2 regions of the Planococcus sp. APC 3900 genome follow, and region 2 is predicted to be linked to the other one. Evidence: riboswitches for the same ligand, from Rfam matches in the RefSeq annotation. Region 2 holds a riboswitch; the other holds the start of a gene.

Region 1 (7,102 bases), on a different contig from region 2:
AAAAAAAGAAGCGGAAAAACGGACCGCTGAAGTGCGTGCTGCGGTTATCGCAACAGTTGCAAGCTTCGAGAAAGACGAACTGATCGGTGAAAATGGGATTGAAACGCTCGAAACCGCGGTTGCCGCCCGTTTAGCTGAAGTTATTCAAAAAGGCACCGTCGACAGGGTTTTGGTGACAGAATTTAAAGTACAATAATTATGAAAGAAAATAAATTAAAATTAGCGCTAAACTTTTCGACCAACCTGCCGATATAAATCTATAAGAGAAGATCAGGTGAATGATATGGGAGCAAATCAGCTGGATAATTGCCGGATTTGCGGTACATTATACCTTAAAGACCACACGGATTACTGTTTGGACTGCTACAAGGATATCGAGCAGGAATTCAAGACAGTGAACGAATTTTTAAAGATCGAAAGCAATCGCTTTGCGAATATTCGAGAAACCAGCCAATCCACAACTGTATCTGTTAAGCGGATTACCGATTTTATTCGCGATGGACGCATCTACGCGGATGACTTCCCGAATTTAGGTTATCCGTGCAAACATTGTGGTACAGAGATTAAGAAACAGATTCTATGCGATGACTGTTACACTGAGTTTGCGGCGGAGATCGATGCGACATTGAAAAACGATGAGTTTTTGCAAGCTACCGGCAGAAAACGGGAAAGACCGAAGATCAATGCGCAATACTGGCAAGCACGTAAATAAAAAACTTAAACTAAAGGGCGGTGAAGGAATGAATATTGATAAAACGAATGCTTCTTCCTTTATTCAATCTTATCAAAAAATGCAGGTGACTCCGGCAGCTAAGACGAAGCCGCTGCAAAAAGAGGACGAATTGCAGATTTCAAACCAGGCTAAGGCTATGTTTGAAAAAAACGCCAGCGTCGATATTGAAAGACAGGAAAAAATCAAGCTGCTAAAAGCGCAAGTCCAATCCGGTGAATACGAAGTCAACAGCGACAAAGTAGCCGAACAAGTTTTTAAATTCTGGTTTGATAAGTAAGTGAAAAGGGAGGGTATCGGATGCTGAATTTAGTAGTAAATACGCTGGATGAATTGATCAGTCTACAAAAGCAGCTTATCCGTTATGCCGAGCGCAAGCAGACGGTGTTGATCGAACGAAAAGTCGATGAACTGACCGAGCTTGTGAAAGAAGAAGCGAAGCTGGTCAAACAGCTTAGCCAATTGGAAGACGAACGGCAACTGCTTGTGGCCGACGTATTGGAAGAGCATCCGGGTCTGACATTCAGCCAGTTTGCAGAACAGATTCCAGATGAACATGTAAGACAAGAGCTGCATTTACAATTGAAAACTTTACAAATGCTTTTAACAGAGCTTCAGGCGAAAAACAGAAGTAATGAAAAAATCCTGGAAGACTCGATGAGCTTTGTTCAACATATGATTACCCAAGTAACAAAATCGAAGCAACAGCAATTCAACTACCAATCGCCGGCAGGGCAGCAAAAACCACAAACAACCAATCAAGGCTTTTTCGATACAAGAGCCTGAAGGTTGCAGGAAAGCAGGGAAAACAATGGTTTCATCATTTCACGGTTTGGAATTAGGGAAACGCGGATTGTCCGTTGGGCAGGCAAGCATTTCGACGACTGGCCAGAACATCGCCAACGTCAATACGAAAGGCTACTCACGCCAGCAGGTGAATTCAAGCGCTTCGCCATCTTTGGATGTTTGGACCAGCCAAGGTGCGAATACTGGCCAACTTGGAACCGGCGTCAACCTCGATTCGATCACCCGTGTAAGAGACCGTTTTTTGGACCAGCAGTCCCGGGATCATTCAGAAACTCTCGGCCAGTGGCAGGCAAAGCAGACGACATTGGACCGGTTGGAAACCATCGTCAACGAACCGAGCGACAGCGGTTTGAATAACGCGATGGACGGACTGAAAAATGCGTGGCAGGATTTGGCCAATGAGCCGGACAGCCTGTCTGCACAGGCAGTAGTGAAAGAACGTACGCAAGGCTTTATCGAAGTGGCCCAGTCGATGAACAAGTCGATGGACAATTTGAACAGTGAACTGGTGCAGCAGTCACAGCAGACTGTTGAAGAAGCGAATGCCTATTTAAAACAGATAGCAGATTTAAATAAAAGCATCGTCCGCGACGGCAACCAGTCAAATGACTTAAAGGACAAACGGGATGCGCTGGTGGAAGAACTTTCGACTTTGATGTCCATCAAAGTGGATGAAAAATCGAACGGCAGCTATTCCATCAGCCTTGCTTCCAACAATCAGTCCTTGGTCAATGGTGAAGAAGTTTCTGAAATCGACTACAAAACCGGCGCTGGGGAAAACGAAATATATGGCGGTAAACTAGCAGGTCTAAGCGAGTCGATGGCCATCGCGAAAAACTACCAAACAGACCTGAACAACGTGGTTGCTGATTTTGCGTCAGCCAACAGCATGTCCGCAACAGGCGGGAAGGATCAGGCTTTATTCATCGGCAATGCGGCAGAATTCAAGCTCTCGGAGTTGAAAGTCAATTACGCAGCTGATCCTTTAAAGCAGCCGGCGGTAACAGAAAAAACATCCGAAGGAGCGCAAAGTAATTTCCGCAAACTGGTCAGCCAGCTTGGTGCGCAAAGCCAGGCGGCGGTCAACTCCGTAAGCAATCACGGAGCAGCCCTTCAAGCGACAGAAAACCGCAGGCAGTCTGTGACCGGCGTTTCCCTTGATGAGGAAATGGCCAATTTGATCAAATTTCAGCATTCGTACAATGCGGCAGCACGGTTAGTATCAATGACAGATCAGATGCTGGATACCATCATCAACCGTATGGCCGCTCGTTAAGCAGAGGGGGAAGCAAAATGAGAGTGACACAGCAGATGCTCAACCAAAATTCGATTCGCAACATGAATCAGAACTTGAGCCGCTTTGAAAAAATCAATAATCAGGTGTCGACAGGAAAATTGCTTCACCGGCCATCGGATGATCCAAATGGAGTCAGCCAGGCAATGAACTTGAAAAGTTCACTTGCTGCCAATGCACAATTTGAACGCAATAGCAGCGAAGCGAAATTGTGGATGGATGAAACCGACCAGAATATCGGTTCCATGGTGGATGTTGTGCAACGGGTTCGCGAGCTCGCTGTACAAGGCAATAACGGCACTTTATCTGAACATGACCGTACAGTGATTTCTAAAGAAGTGGAAGAATTGACCGAGCAGATGCGCCATTTGGCGAATGCCAAGGTCAACGGAAAGTCGTTGTTCAACGGACAGAAAACAAGCGAAATTCCTTTCCCTGAAAAAGGAAACTTTACTTTTGACAGCAACGGACTTGCTGCAAAAATGGTTAACATTGGGGAGGGCATCAGCATCCAATCAAGTTTCTTGCCAGATGATTTGTTTGGAACAGCAACAGACGGCAATAACCTCTTTAAAACATTGGAAAGCATGAATGCTTCTTTAGAGGCTGGAACTTCCATTGATTTGGAGAAAATCGATAAAGGAATGGAGCGGTTGTTGACAGCCGCTGCTGAAAACGGCGCTCGCCAAAATCGTGTGGAAGCCGTGGGAAATCGGATGCTCGACAGCAACCTGCAATTGAAAACAATGCTGTCAAATGTTGAAGACATCGACTACGCGGAAGCAATCATTAAGTTGACCAGCGAAGAAAGCGTCTACCAGGCGAGTCTTGCTGCTACTTCGAAAATAATTCAACCGAGCTTGATGGATTTCTTAAGATAACTTAAAAACGATAAAAAGAGCAGGCACCCCGCGGGGTGCCTGCTCTTTTTGCATTATCCTTTAATCGAATTGACCAAGCCCATCATATCATCTGCGTAGGAAATGGCTCTTCCTTGTGATTGAAACAATCGCTGCGTTGCAATCAATTCGGTCATTTCATCGCTGAGTTCCACATTGGATGCTTCGAGCGCACCTTGCTTAATACGGATGGAACTGTCATTTTGTTGGGACAAGTTGATCAGCTGCAAATTGCCGTTAGCGATTTGCTCAGCTTCGGTGCCGGCCAGGCGGTAAAGATTGCCGCCTACTTTTTCAAGTGAATTCGTCCGGTTTACTTGGGCGATGCCCATTTGGATTTCTACCGGTTGTTTGGGATCGTTATAGAAAATTTCCAAAGCACCATTTCCATTCAACTGAAGGGTTTCGTAATCGGCATCAAAAACAATTGGCTGGTTGTTGGCCCCAAGAACAGCTTCTCCGTTGGCAGTGACCAAACTTACTTGATTGGAATTTAAAATCGGTTGAACTTGGAAAGAACCGTCTTTTGTATAAGATACTCCATCTTCGGAAGAAACCCGGAAATAAGCGTTTTCTCCTTGGATCATGAAATCAAGCGGCCGGTCGGTTTGACGGACAGAACCTTGTTCGTTGCGTACGGCTGTTTGTGAAAGAATCGCACCTGCCCCGATGCGCAAACCATAAGGTGTATTCCGTCCGACTTCATGTTGCTGGCCGACTTGTTTTTCGATGGATTGCACCAGTGCGTCTGAAAAACTGGCTTCCTGGCGCTTATAGCCATTGGTGTTGACGTTGGCAATATTATTGCCGATCAAATCGATTTTCTTTTGCAGCTCACTCATTGTATTGCTGGCTGTGTTCATTTGGATATTCAACTTGATAATTTCCTCCTTACACGCGTCCTATTTCATTGACGGCTTTTTCCATGCTTCGGTCATATGCTTGAATCACTTTCTGATTGGATTCGAATCCTCGGTAAGTCGTCATCATATCCGTCATCGTTCGAGTCAGATCGACATTCGACTGTTCAATAAACCCTTGTTTGACGAAGGACTCTGTATTGTTAAGAAGAGCAACATCCTCAACATTTTGAGGAGCTTGGTCCGCATCTCCCTGCCAGCGCAATAAATTCTGGCCTTCTTTTACAAATTGATCAGGATTTTCAGTATGGCCAATCCATAGACGGTCCAGTTGTGTACCATCAGCCAAAATGACTTGGCCGTTATCGGCTACAGTAAAGTCAGTGGAACCGACTTGAATCGGCTGAAGATTTTCGCCTAATACCGGAAATCCCTCACTAGTTGTTAATATGCCTTCGGGATTTACAGCGAAGGTCCCATTTTTTGTGTAACGTACTTCACCGCTCTCAGATGTTGCTGCGAAAACCAGCGCACCTTTTTGTTGAGTTTCTGGATTTGCAGGAAGAAGTTCATCCAAAAGCGCAAAATCCGTCGAATTTCCGGTTTCTTTTAACGGACCTTGCAAAAAAGAAGGAATTCCTTCTTGAGCATATACTCCTGTAGTTAAAGTCCCGATATTTTGTGAGGCTATTGTACCTTTTTTACCGGTTTCCATCGCTTTAATCAACTGATCAGGAAAAGCGCGAAGGACCGTTTGATCTTCTTTAAATCCAGGAGTATTGGCATTCGATAGGTTATTTGTCAATATTTGTTGTTGCCTGTTATTGGCCATCATCCCTGATGTAGCAGTATATAATCCACGAAACATGGTCTTTTCTCCTTCTTGAACAACAGTTAGTATTTCTCGCGTAGCATACCATTAAAAAGTCGATAAAAATAGAGACTTTTATATTAAAATGGAAAAAATATGATAAATTTTTTTATTAAATAAAAATATACAAAAATGTTGAAACATGATACCATCACTTTGCTATTATTTTTTGAAAATAGTGCGAAATAACGAGTTTGAAAATCAAATACTTGAAATCATTGTGACAATGGCAAACTTATTCGAAAGATAAAGACGCAAAGCCACGGGCCTAAATACACAATGTACAGGGCAGCCGGGTTATCAAAATGGTAGATTTGAAACAAATCCACCTTTTTTAAAGGTGGATTTTTATATACTAAATAAATGTTAAAAAAAGGAGTTTATTAATGAATATATTCCCTAAATCTCTAGAAGCAATGGAACAAGCTTTATCGGCTTCAACTTTACGGCAGCGGGTTCACTCGGCAAACATCGCCAATGTGGATACGGCCAACTACAAAAGCAAACAAGTCGATTTTCAAGCGGCCTTGGATACTGCAATGAATAAGCAAAGTTTAACAAGTTATAAAACAAATGATCAACATCTTTCATTCAGTAATGAAGTTTCCAAAACCAAGACAGAAATTACTACAAATAATTCCACTCAATACAACAATAATGGCAATAATGTCGACATGGATGTCGAAATGGCCGAGCTGGCAAAAAACCAATTATGGTACAACGCGGTAACCGAGCGGGTCAACGGCAAGCTTAACAGTCTCAGTTCCGTAATTAGTGGAGGGAGATAAAAAAGATGAGTTTATTTAATGGATTTAACATCAGTGCTTCAGGGCTGACGGCGAACCGGTTGCGCATGGACGTTGTCTCTGCCAATATTGCCAACGCGAATACCAACCGCGCTGAGCTGGTAGATGGAGAATGGATGCCTTATCGCCGGAAAACAGTGGAGTTGTCGCAAAGCGAGACATCACCTTTTGCGAATCAACTGCAGTCGGTGATTAATAGAGGGAATACGCCTGTTTCGGGTGTCAAAGCATCAGAAATCAGAGAAGATCAGACACCTTTCACCATGAACTATGACCCGGAACATCCGGATGCGGGAGAAGACGGTTATGTGCGGTCATCCAATGTCGATCCACTGAAAGAAATGGTTGACCTGATGTCTGCAACCCGTTCATATGAAGCGAACGTCACCGCCATAAACGTTTCAAAAAGCATGTTCATGAAAGCGTTGGAGATTGGGAAATAAGCTTTTTAATTCAAATCATAAAGCTCAATAAGGAGGCACCATGGAAAAAATTAGCCAAGTTCAGACGCCTTTCATTCAAAATCAATTGCTGGATAAAGTAAAACCTGAAAACAAAGTTGAAGGGTTTGGAGAAATATTCAAAGATGCGTTGAAAGAAGTCAGCAAAGCACAAAATGAATCAGATAAATTGACCAATCAATTGGTGACAGGAGAAGTACAGGATGTACACGAAGTCATGATCGCTTCCCAAAAAGCCAGCTTATCGCTGCAGATGACCATGCAAGTAAGAAATAAGGTTGTCGAAGCTTACCAAGAAGTTATGAGAATGCAAGTATGATACGAACTGGCGGGATGATGACTAAATGAAAGAAAAGTTTGCGACATATAAATCA
Region 2 (7,102 bases):
CCCTGTACGCGCCAAAAGTTCATTAGGATGCGGTACCAGAATGTCTCAGTCAATGCATAAATATAAAGCACAAGAATGCTTTTGACGGTCGGATACTTGTGATAGGTCCATTCCTCCAGCAGCACAGCAAGCGCGGACAGCAAGGAGCCATACAGGACCATTACCAGCAGCATCACTACCGCAATATCGGTTTCAATGAAGGAGAACGCAAAGCCGCCGATAATGATAAAATACCCCATCACTTCAAAAACTGCGCTCAACAATTCAATAAACACATAATAAGGCATCGAAAACAAACCAATCCCTCTGTACTTCGGATTGAACATCATTCCCCGGTGAGTCCACAGCGTTTCCGCCAGACCTCGTTGCCAGCGGATCCGTTGCGCCCGCAGGGAAGCCACAGTACTGGGTGCTTCTGTCCAGCAAACAGGGTCCTGGATGTATTCGATCCGTTGTTTCGACTTTTCATCTTTGATGGAACGGTGCAATCGGACAATGAGTTCCATGTCTTCCCCGACCGTATCGGTTTTATAGCCACCCACTTTGATGACACGGCTTTTTTCAAAGACGCCAAACGCGCCTGAAATGATCAGCAGGATATTGACCCGGCTAAAACCGAGGCGCCCAATAAGAAACGCGCGGAAGTATTCGATAATCTGCATAATTTCCAGCGGTTTCTTAGGCAATGCCACCTGTTCGATGACACCCCGGTTTATTTTGCAGCCATTGGCGATTCTCACAGTCCCGCCTGTAGCTGTGACCAGGCCACTCGAATCCACAATCGGTTTCATGGTTTTCAGCAAAGCGTCCTGTTCCAAAATCGAATCTCCGTCAATCGCCGCAAAGTACGGATATCTCGAGAAATTGACGCCTGCATTCAAAGCATCTGCCTTCCCGCCGTTTTCTTTTTCGATTAGAAAAAGATTGGGGTGAAGTGTCGATCGATAAGCCCGCTTGATCTCCCCTGTTTTAAAATATGTCCGGATCGCCAGTTCAATCGGCTCCATTCCAAATTGGGCAAGCACTTTTTCACTGGTTCTGTCTGTGGAACCATCATTCACTACGATGATTTCATACTGAGGGTAGTTCAGGTTCAACAATGATCGGACAGTGCTGACCACACCTGCTTCTTCATTGTAAGCAGGGACCAGAATAGAAATGGGGTACGTATCTTTATTGATCGACAGTTCTTCTATCTGCTCCTGGCGGTTCAATTTCTTCTCTTTGCTTATCTTTGGGCTAGCGACAAAGAAAAGGATCAAGTAAATCGCGCCGGCAGCCAACATATAAGCTATTATTGCCCAGGAAATGATTTCAATGACTACTGTAATTCCAGCTCCATTCATGCGAGCTCCCCGCCTTCTCTTGTCAGCATATGTTTGGCAATATCTCGTGCATAGGCATCCGTGTGTTCGATTGATACCTGCTCAAGAATGGCATTGCCGCCTTTAAAGACTTTTATATTCTCAGCACCTGCAAAGCGGACCCACCAGACATTGTCCGACAGCAGGTCAACCAGGTTTTGTTTGTACTGCTCAAAACGGCAGGCACCCGTCAGTTTTGCCGCATACATCCGTTCCTGCCAATGCTCGGAATCATAAAATTCCAGAAGAATTGAAGGATCCGTCATCTTTCCGTAATGGCATAGGCTGCTCATGGCTTTCAGACGCACTTCCTTTCGTTCATCGCGCAACTTCTGTTCGACAAAAGGAAATAACATGGCCATCCGGCGTTCCCCACTGAATGTAATAAAGGCATTAAGCATGTTCTCGGAAATATCCTCTTTAGCCTGCATCCGTTCCGCTGTCACCTTCAATAAATCATCTTCCAGCCGGTGCAGCAATTCTTTGATCATTCCGAATGACAAGCTCCTGTTTTCAATAGCTGCATCCATCAGCCGTACTTCCTGCAGTGTAGCGCAGACGCGGATGCACTGGCGGTACTCTTCGTCACGTTTATTGATTCTCAGGAAATGCTGATAGACATCTTCTTTCAACGAAAAAAGCCGGAAGTCTTCAATAAAATACAACGCATTGACACGTTCTGCCCATTGGCCTTTTTTCAAAACAAGGCGGTAAGGCTCTGCCAAATACTTTTCCGCTAGCCTGTGCATTTTCAAAAACTGCATCTCCGAAAAATCTTCAGCTGAAAACTCATCCAGCATCGTTTCCATCAATTTAAAACGATGTTTTTTTCCGGGCGGCAACGCAGGTTCCATTTCCCTAGTACCTTCTATATATTCTCGGAATTGTGGCTGTAACGTAGCTAATGCTTCTTCTATCACTCTTTCATCGGCTAAATTCCTTCTTTTCCAACCGATCAGCAAAGCTAGAATCAGCAACTGAATTCCCAATAAACCCAAAACCGCCCATATAAATAACTCAATCATTTGCCAGTCCCCTTTTTTGAAGCCATCGTTTTTAAAGTAAAATATTTCTATTAAAAACCTTATTGTTTCATAATTTATGGATAGTGTACCATATTTCACTTGACTTAACTCTACGAAAAAAACAGCAGATTCAGCTATTTAAACTGAGTCTGCTGTTTCCTTGTTAGGAAAATAAAGAAATCGTTGTGGACTAATTTTTACGGAGCCATCGTCTTCCAGCTGTCCACGTGATGAACTGCGATTCCTCCAAAGCCTTTGGAAAAGGCATAATGAGAAGAAACAGCAGCTAACTCATTGTTCATGAAAGCCTCGCCTTCTTCATAGAAGGAGATAGCTTCACCTTCATCGGTTTGGCCTGTTTCAACTCCCACCACAACCGTTTTTCCGTATTTCACTCCATAGGCCACTTCATTTCTTACCAGTTCTGTTATCATGGTTGCTGAGTCCCGGTAAGCCATAAGCGTGACACTGTGCGTATTGGCGATGACCCATTCGGCAAGTATGCCACTACCGTAAGTGTTTTTATATGGAATTTCGTCGAACCAGAAAGGAAGATCGGCTTCCAGAGGCAAGTTCAACGCGGTTGTGCTGGATACGGCTTTCATCAGCAAGGCTTGATAAGCTTTGACTGTTGCTGCACGATTGGTGTTCCAACCGCTGTATAAATAAGGTTCCACATCCAAATGGACACCGGCGAACTTCTGCGTCAAGGCAGCCTTTTGTTGATAGGCTGACAACCAAGACATCAACCGGTCCTGTTTGGTAAATCCTTTTGCTGCCACCCAGTCAGGCGCTCCATCCAACGCGTAAATGGCCATGCCCGCAGCTCCAGCTTTTTCGATGAAGCTCTGGTATACACCAGCCGGAATATCCGCATCAATCTGGACATATACTTTGTTTACATTTTTGCTTTCGAGAAAAGCGATCGTACCCGCTTCATCTTCGTAGATCATCCACGGATTCCACAACCAAGTGGCTTTGACATCCACTTCAGCCGCTTGAGCCTGAAAACCGGTTTGTGTCAGCATAAACAATAACCACACACCTGCCATCATTAATTTTTTCATATCTCTATTCCTCCCATTCTGCTGGCCGTGGCTCACAGAACGAGACCCAGGCAACCTGACAACCTTGCGTTTTTCAACGGTTAGGCTCATGGCTTTGCGTCCTTCCCTTTCGGTGAAGTTTGCCTTTTCAGATTTTCATTATTATATGTCAATTAATTCAATTCTGCTATCTTTTTTTCTCCCCTTTTCAAATCATGCATTTAAGGCAATAATCAACAATAGAGTTTCTGGATTTTCCGCATAGAAGGAGTGAGCCCCATGACTGTAGCATTGCTTGAAGACGAAATTACATTGGCGTTGATCAAGGCCATGAAAGAAGGAAAAATAATTGAATTCCAGGACATCCTGGATGAGCTCCAGCCGTATGATATGGCGATCCAGTACCGGCATCTGCCGGACAAACACCGCAATAAGTTTCTCCTCTATTTGACGATCCGCCAACTGACGGAACTGATGCAGGAACTTCCGAAAAATGAACAAATTGATATTCTTCATAAGCTGGGTATAGAAAAATCGGCAAAGGTCCTCGATCGTATGGACAACGACGACTTGGCTTTGTTGCTGGCCGACTTGGAACCGGAACGCATTGAAGAGCTGTTGTCGCAGATCAATCAGGACGACTCCCGATTTGTCCACAATACGATGACGTATCCACCTGAAACAGCGGGACGCTTAATGAATAACCGCTATGTATGGATTCCACGGCATTACACGATTCGGCAAGCTATCGATAAGATCAAGCAATTTGCCGAATTAGCGGAATACCTCAACTACCTCTATGTAGTGGACGAAGACAAAAAGCTGCTTGGCGTTCTTTCTTATAAGGATTTGATTCTTGGAAACCTTGAGGACAAAATCGAAGAAGTCATGTACAACCGCGTCATCAAAGCCGACGTCCTGACCGACCAGGAAGAGGCCGCCCAATTGATCAGCCGCTATGATTTCGTCACGTTGCCGATTGTTGAAAAAGACAATACGCTTGCCGGGGTCATCACGGTGGACGATGTCATCGATGTCGTCATGCAGGAAGCGAATGAAGACATTGAAAAATTGTCGGCTTCCGGTAAGTCAATCGACTTTAATACGCCTGCTTTGATTGCGGCTTATCGCCGTCTGCCTTGGCTGATTCTCCTGTTGTTTATCGGCTTGTTTTCCGGCGGCATCATCAGCCGATTCGAAGAAACGCTTCAGACTGTTGTAGCGCTGACGTTCTTTATGCCGATGATTGCCGGCATGACCGGAAATACGGGTACGCAGTCGCTGTCCGTTGTGGTCCGTGGATTGGCTTCCCAGAAGCTGAATTTTAAACAGACCGTCCAGCTGGTCATCAGGGAATTATGGGTCGGCATCATCATCGGAGCCATCTGCTCTGTTCTCATTTTATTGATTGCTTATGTATGGCAAGGCAATTTTGTGCTGGGCATTGTGGTCGGCGGTTCGCTACTGATGACTTTGATTATCGGGACCTTAGCCGGAACAATCATTCCCTTGATTCTTTATCGATTCAATATTGACCCGGCTGTGGCTTCCGGTCCGCTAATTACGACAATCAATGACATCTTGTCCTTATTGATCTATTTTGGCATGGCTACATTGTTCATTACCCAGCTGATGTAGAAAACGAATCGAATGACTCTCTTTCTGAGCAATTAGGTTTGTTCCTAGTAATTTACTAGGTATAATAAGTTTTAATTGAAGGAGGAGAGTTCATGACCATTCCCAAACCCCTTGTCCAAATAAACCAAGCTTTCATCGTCGTCACCGTATTGGCAGCATTGTTGTTCCATCCAGCCATTTTGCTGTTGCCGTTTGCGGTTGGAGCCTATACATTGATCACCAAGAAAAATCCTGTCATCCACTTTAGCCGCCGCTTTCTGAAAAAGCCGTCAGCGAGCTACCAGCAGGAAGACAAAGACCAGCAATTGTTCAATCAATGGATTGCAACGATTTGCCTGGGGCTGTCACTCCTTTTCTTCTCTTTAGGCATCCAACTGGCTGCTTATGCCTTCAGCATTATGGTCATACTTGCAGCAGGAGTTGCATTGATGGGCTATTGCATCGGCTGCACTGTCCGCTACCGTTACCTGATGTGGAAGCATAACCGAACAAAAGCACAGGCCTGACACAAAAAAGACCGGAAGCAAATGCCTCCGGTCTTTTTTCTATAGTTTACTTTATCTGGCCGCTGCCGCGGATGATGTATTTTGTTGAAGTTAATGCAGGCAAGCCCATAGGCCCCCGCGCATGAAGCTTTTGTGTACTGATGCCAATCTCGGCGCCAAACCCAAATTCAAAGCCGTCTGTGAAGCGCGTAGAAGCGTTATGGTAGACTGCTGCTGCATCAATTTCCATGAAGAATTGATCGACATTTGCAGAATTGGAAGAAATGATCGCTTCAGAATGCTTGGTTCCGTAAGTATTGATGTGCTGAATCGCTTCATCCACACCAGTGACCGTCTTCATTGCCACTTCCAGACCCAAGTATTCCGTTCCCCAATCTGCATTTTCTGCAGGTATGACCGTAGGAGAGAGTTGTTGGATAGACTCATCCCCATGGATTTCAACCTGCTTGTTCTGCAAAGCGGAAAACAACTCCGCTAAATGCTTGTCTGCCCAAGTTTTGTGGACCAAAATGCTTTCGCAGGAGTTGCACACTGAAGGGCGCTGCGTTTTGGCATTCAACGCAATTTCAATCGCCATTTTTACATCCGCTGTCTCATCAATATATATATGGCAGTTTCCTGCACCTGTTTCCAAGACGGGAACCGTGGAGTTTTGGACGACCGTCTGAATGAGTTTTGCACCGCCTCGCGGGATGAGGACATCCAGGTATTGATTCAATTTAAACATATGGGAAGCTGCTTCTCTGCTCGTATCTTCCAATAATTGCACGGATTCGACTGGAACTTCACTTTTCTGGAGTGCCCGATGAATAACGGCAACAATGGCTTTATTGGAGTGGATTGCTGTGGAGCTGCCGCGCAGCACGACAGAATTCCCGGTTTTCAGACATAAGCTGGACGCATCAACCGTGACATTCGGACGCGCTTCATAAATCATTCCGACAACGCCCAAAGGCACGCGGATTTTAGACATCGTCAAACCGTTTGGCCGTTCCCATTTTTCCAGCACTTCTCCTATGGGATCTGCCAGCTTTGTCAATTGAACCAGCGCATCCGCCATGTCTTTCAAGCGGGATTGATCCAGTTGAAGACGGTCGACCAAGGAGTCACTCATTCTGTTTTGGCGTCCTTGTTCAACATCCTTGCTGTTTTCTTCCAAGATATAGACCTGTTCTTCCAGCAATTGAGCTGAAATCAAACGCAAGGCGTTATTTTTTTGCTTGGTCGTCAATTTCGCCAATGTGGCTGCAGCTTGTTTCGCTTGCTTAGCCTTTTGGAGAAGTTCGCTTTCAGTTTGCTGTTCCTGTAGAAGTTCGGTCATTCCTGATGCCCCTTTCGATTTCCCTTTGCTTAAACACTCAGTTCTGTTTTGACACCGATGTAGGTTCCGTCGCCTCTGCCCTGGAAAATGTCGACTAACTTTTCGCTGCCTGTCCCGGAACCGATGAACACTTGGACGCCTAAAGCCAAAGCCGTTCTTGCGGCTTCAACTTTTGACTTCATGCCCCCTGTTCCGACTTCAG

What was found. A riboswitch is a leader RNA that binds a small molecule or an ion and turns the genes downstream of it on or off. The one in region 2 is predicted to bind cyclic di-GMP.
Region 1: linked by a shared signal. The riboswitch ahead of flgB (flagellar basal body rod protein FlgB) and the one ahead of QMA04_RS00605 (amidase) in region 2 are both predicted to bind cyclic di-GMP.

Annotation. Positions count from the first base shown of each region.
Region 1 is NZ_JASDCT010000006.1:199,720-206,821, reverse strand. It holds gene QMA04_RS13735 (flagellar basal body-associated FliL family protein) at 1-196, shown strand, start outside; gene QMA04_RS13730 (flagellar protein) at 284-712, shown strand; gene flgM (flagellar biosynthesis anti-sigma factor FlgM) at 741-1,010, shown strand; gene QMA04_RS13720 (flagellar protein FlgN) at 1,031-1,516, shown strand; gene flgK (flagellar hook-associated protein FlgK) at 1,542-2,813, shown strand; gene flgL (flagellar hook-associated protein FlgL) at 2,831-3,712, shown strand; gene QMA04_RS13705 (flagellar hook-basal body protein) at 3,766-4,605, opposite strand; gene QMA04_RS13700 (flagellar hook-basal body protein) at 4,622-5,458, opposite strand; cyclic di-GMP riboswitch class I at 5,680-5,766, shown strand; gene flgB (flagellar basal body rod protein FlgB) at 5,848-6,249, shown strand; gene flgC (flagellar basal body rod protein FlgC) at 6,255-6,710, shown strand; gene fliE (flagellar hook-basal body complex protein FliE) at 6,751-7,047, shown strand; gene fliF (flagellar basal-body MS-ring/collar protein FliF) at 7,073-7,102, shown strand, end outside.
Region 2 is NZ_JASDCT010000001.1:130,401-137,502, reverse strand. It holds gene QMA04_RS00615 (glycosyltransferase family 2 protein) at 1-1,346, opposite strand, end outside; gene QMA04_RS00610 (HEAT repeat domain-containing protein) at 1,343-2,389, opposite strand; gene QMA04_RS00605 (amidase) at 2,587-3,456, opposite strand; cyclic di-GMP riboswitch class I at 3,503-3,590, opposite strand; gene mgtE (magnesium transporter) at 3,715-5,073, shown strand; gene QMA04_RS00595 (DUF4395 domain-containing protein) at 5,166-5,579, shown strand; gene QMA04_RS00590 (glutamate-5-semialdehyde dehydrogenase) at 5,626-6,900, opposite strand; gene proB (glutamate 5-kinase) at 6,930-7,102, opposite strand, start outside.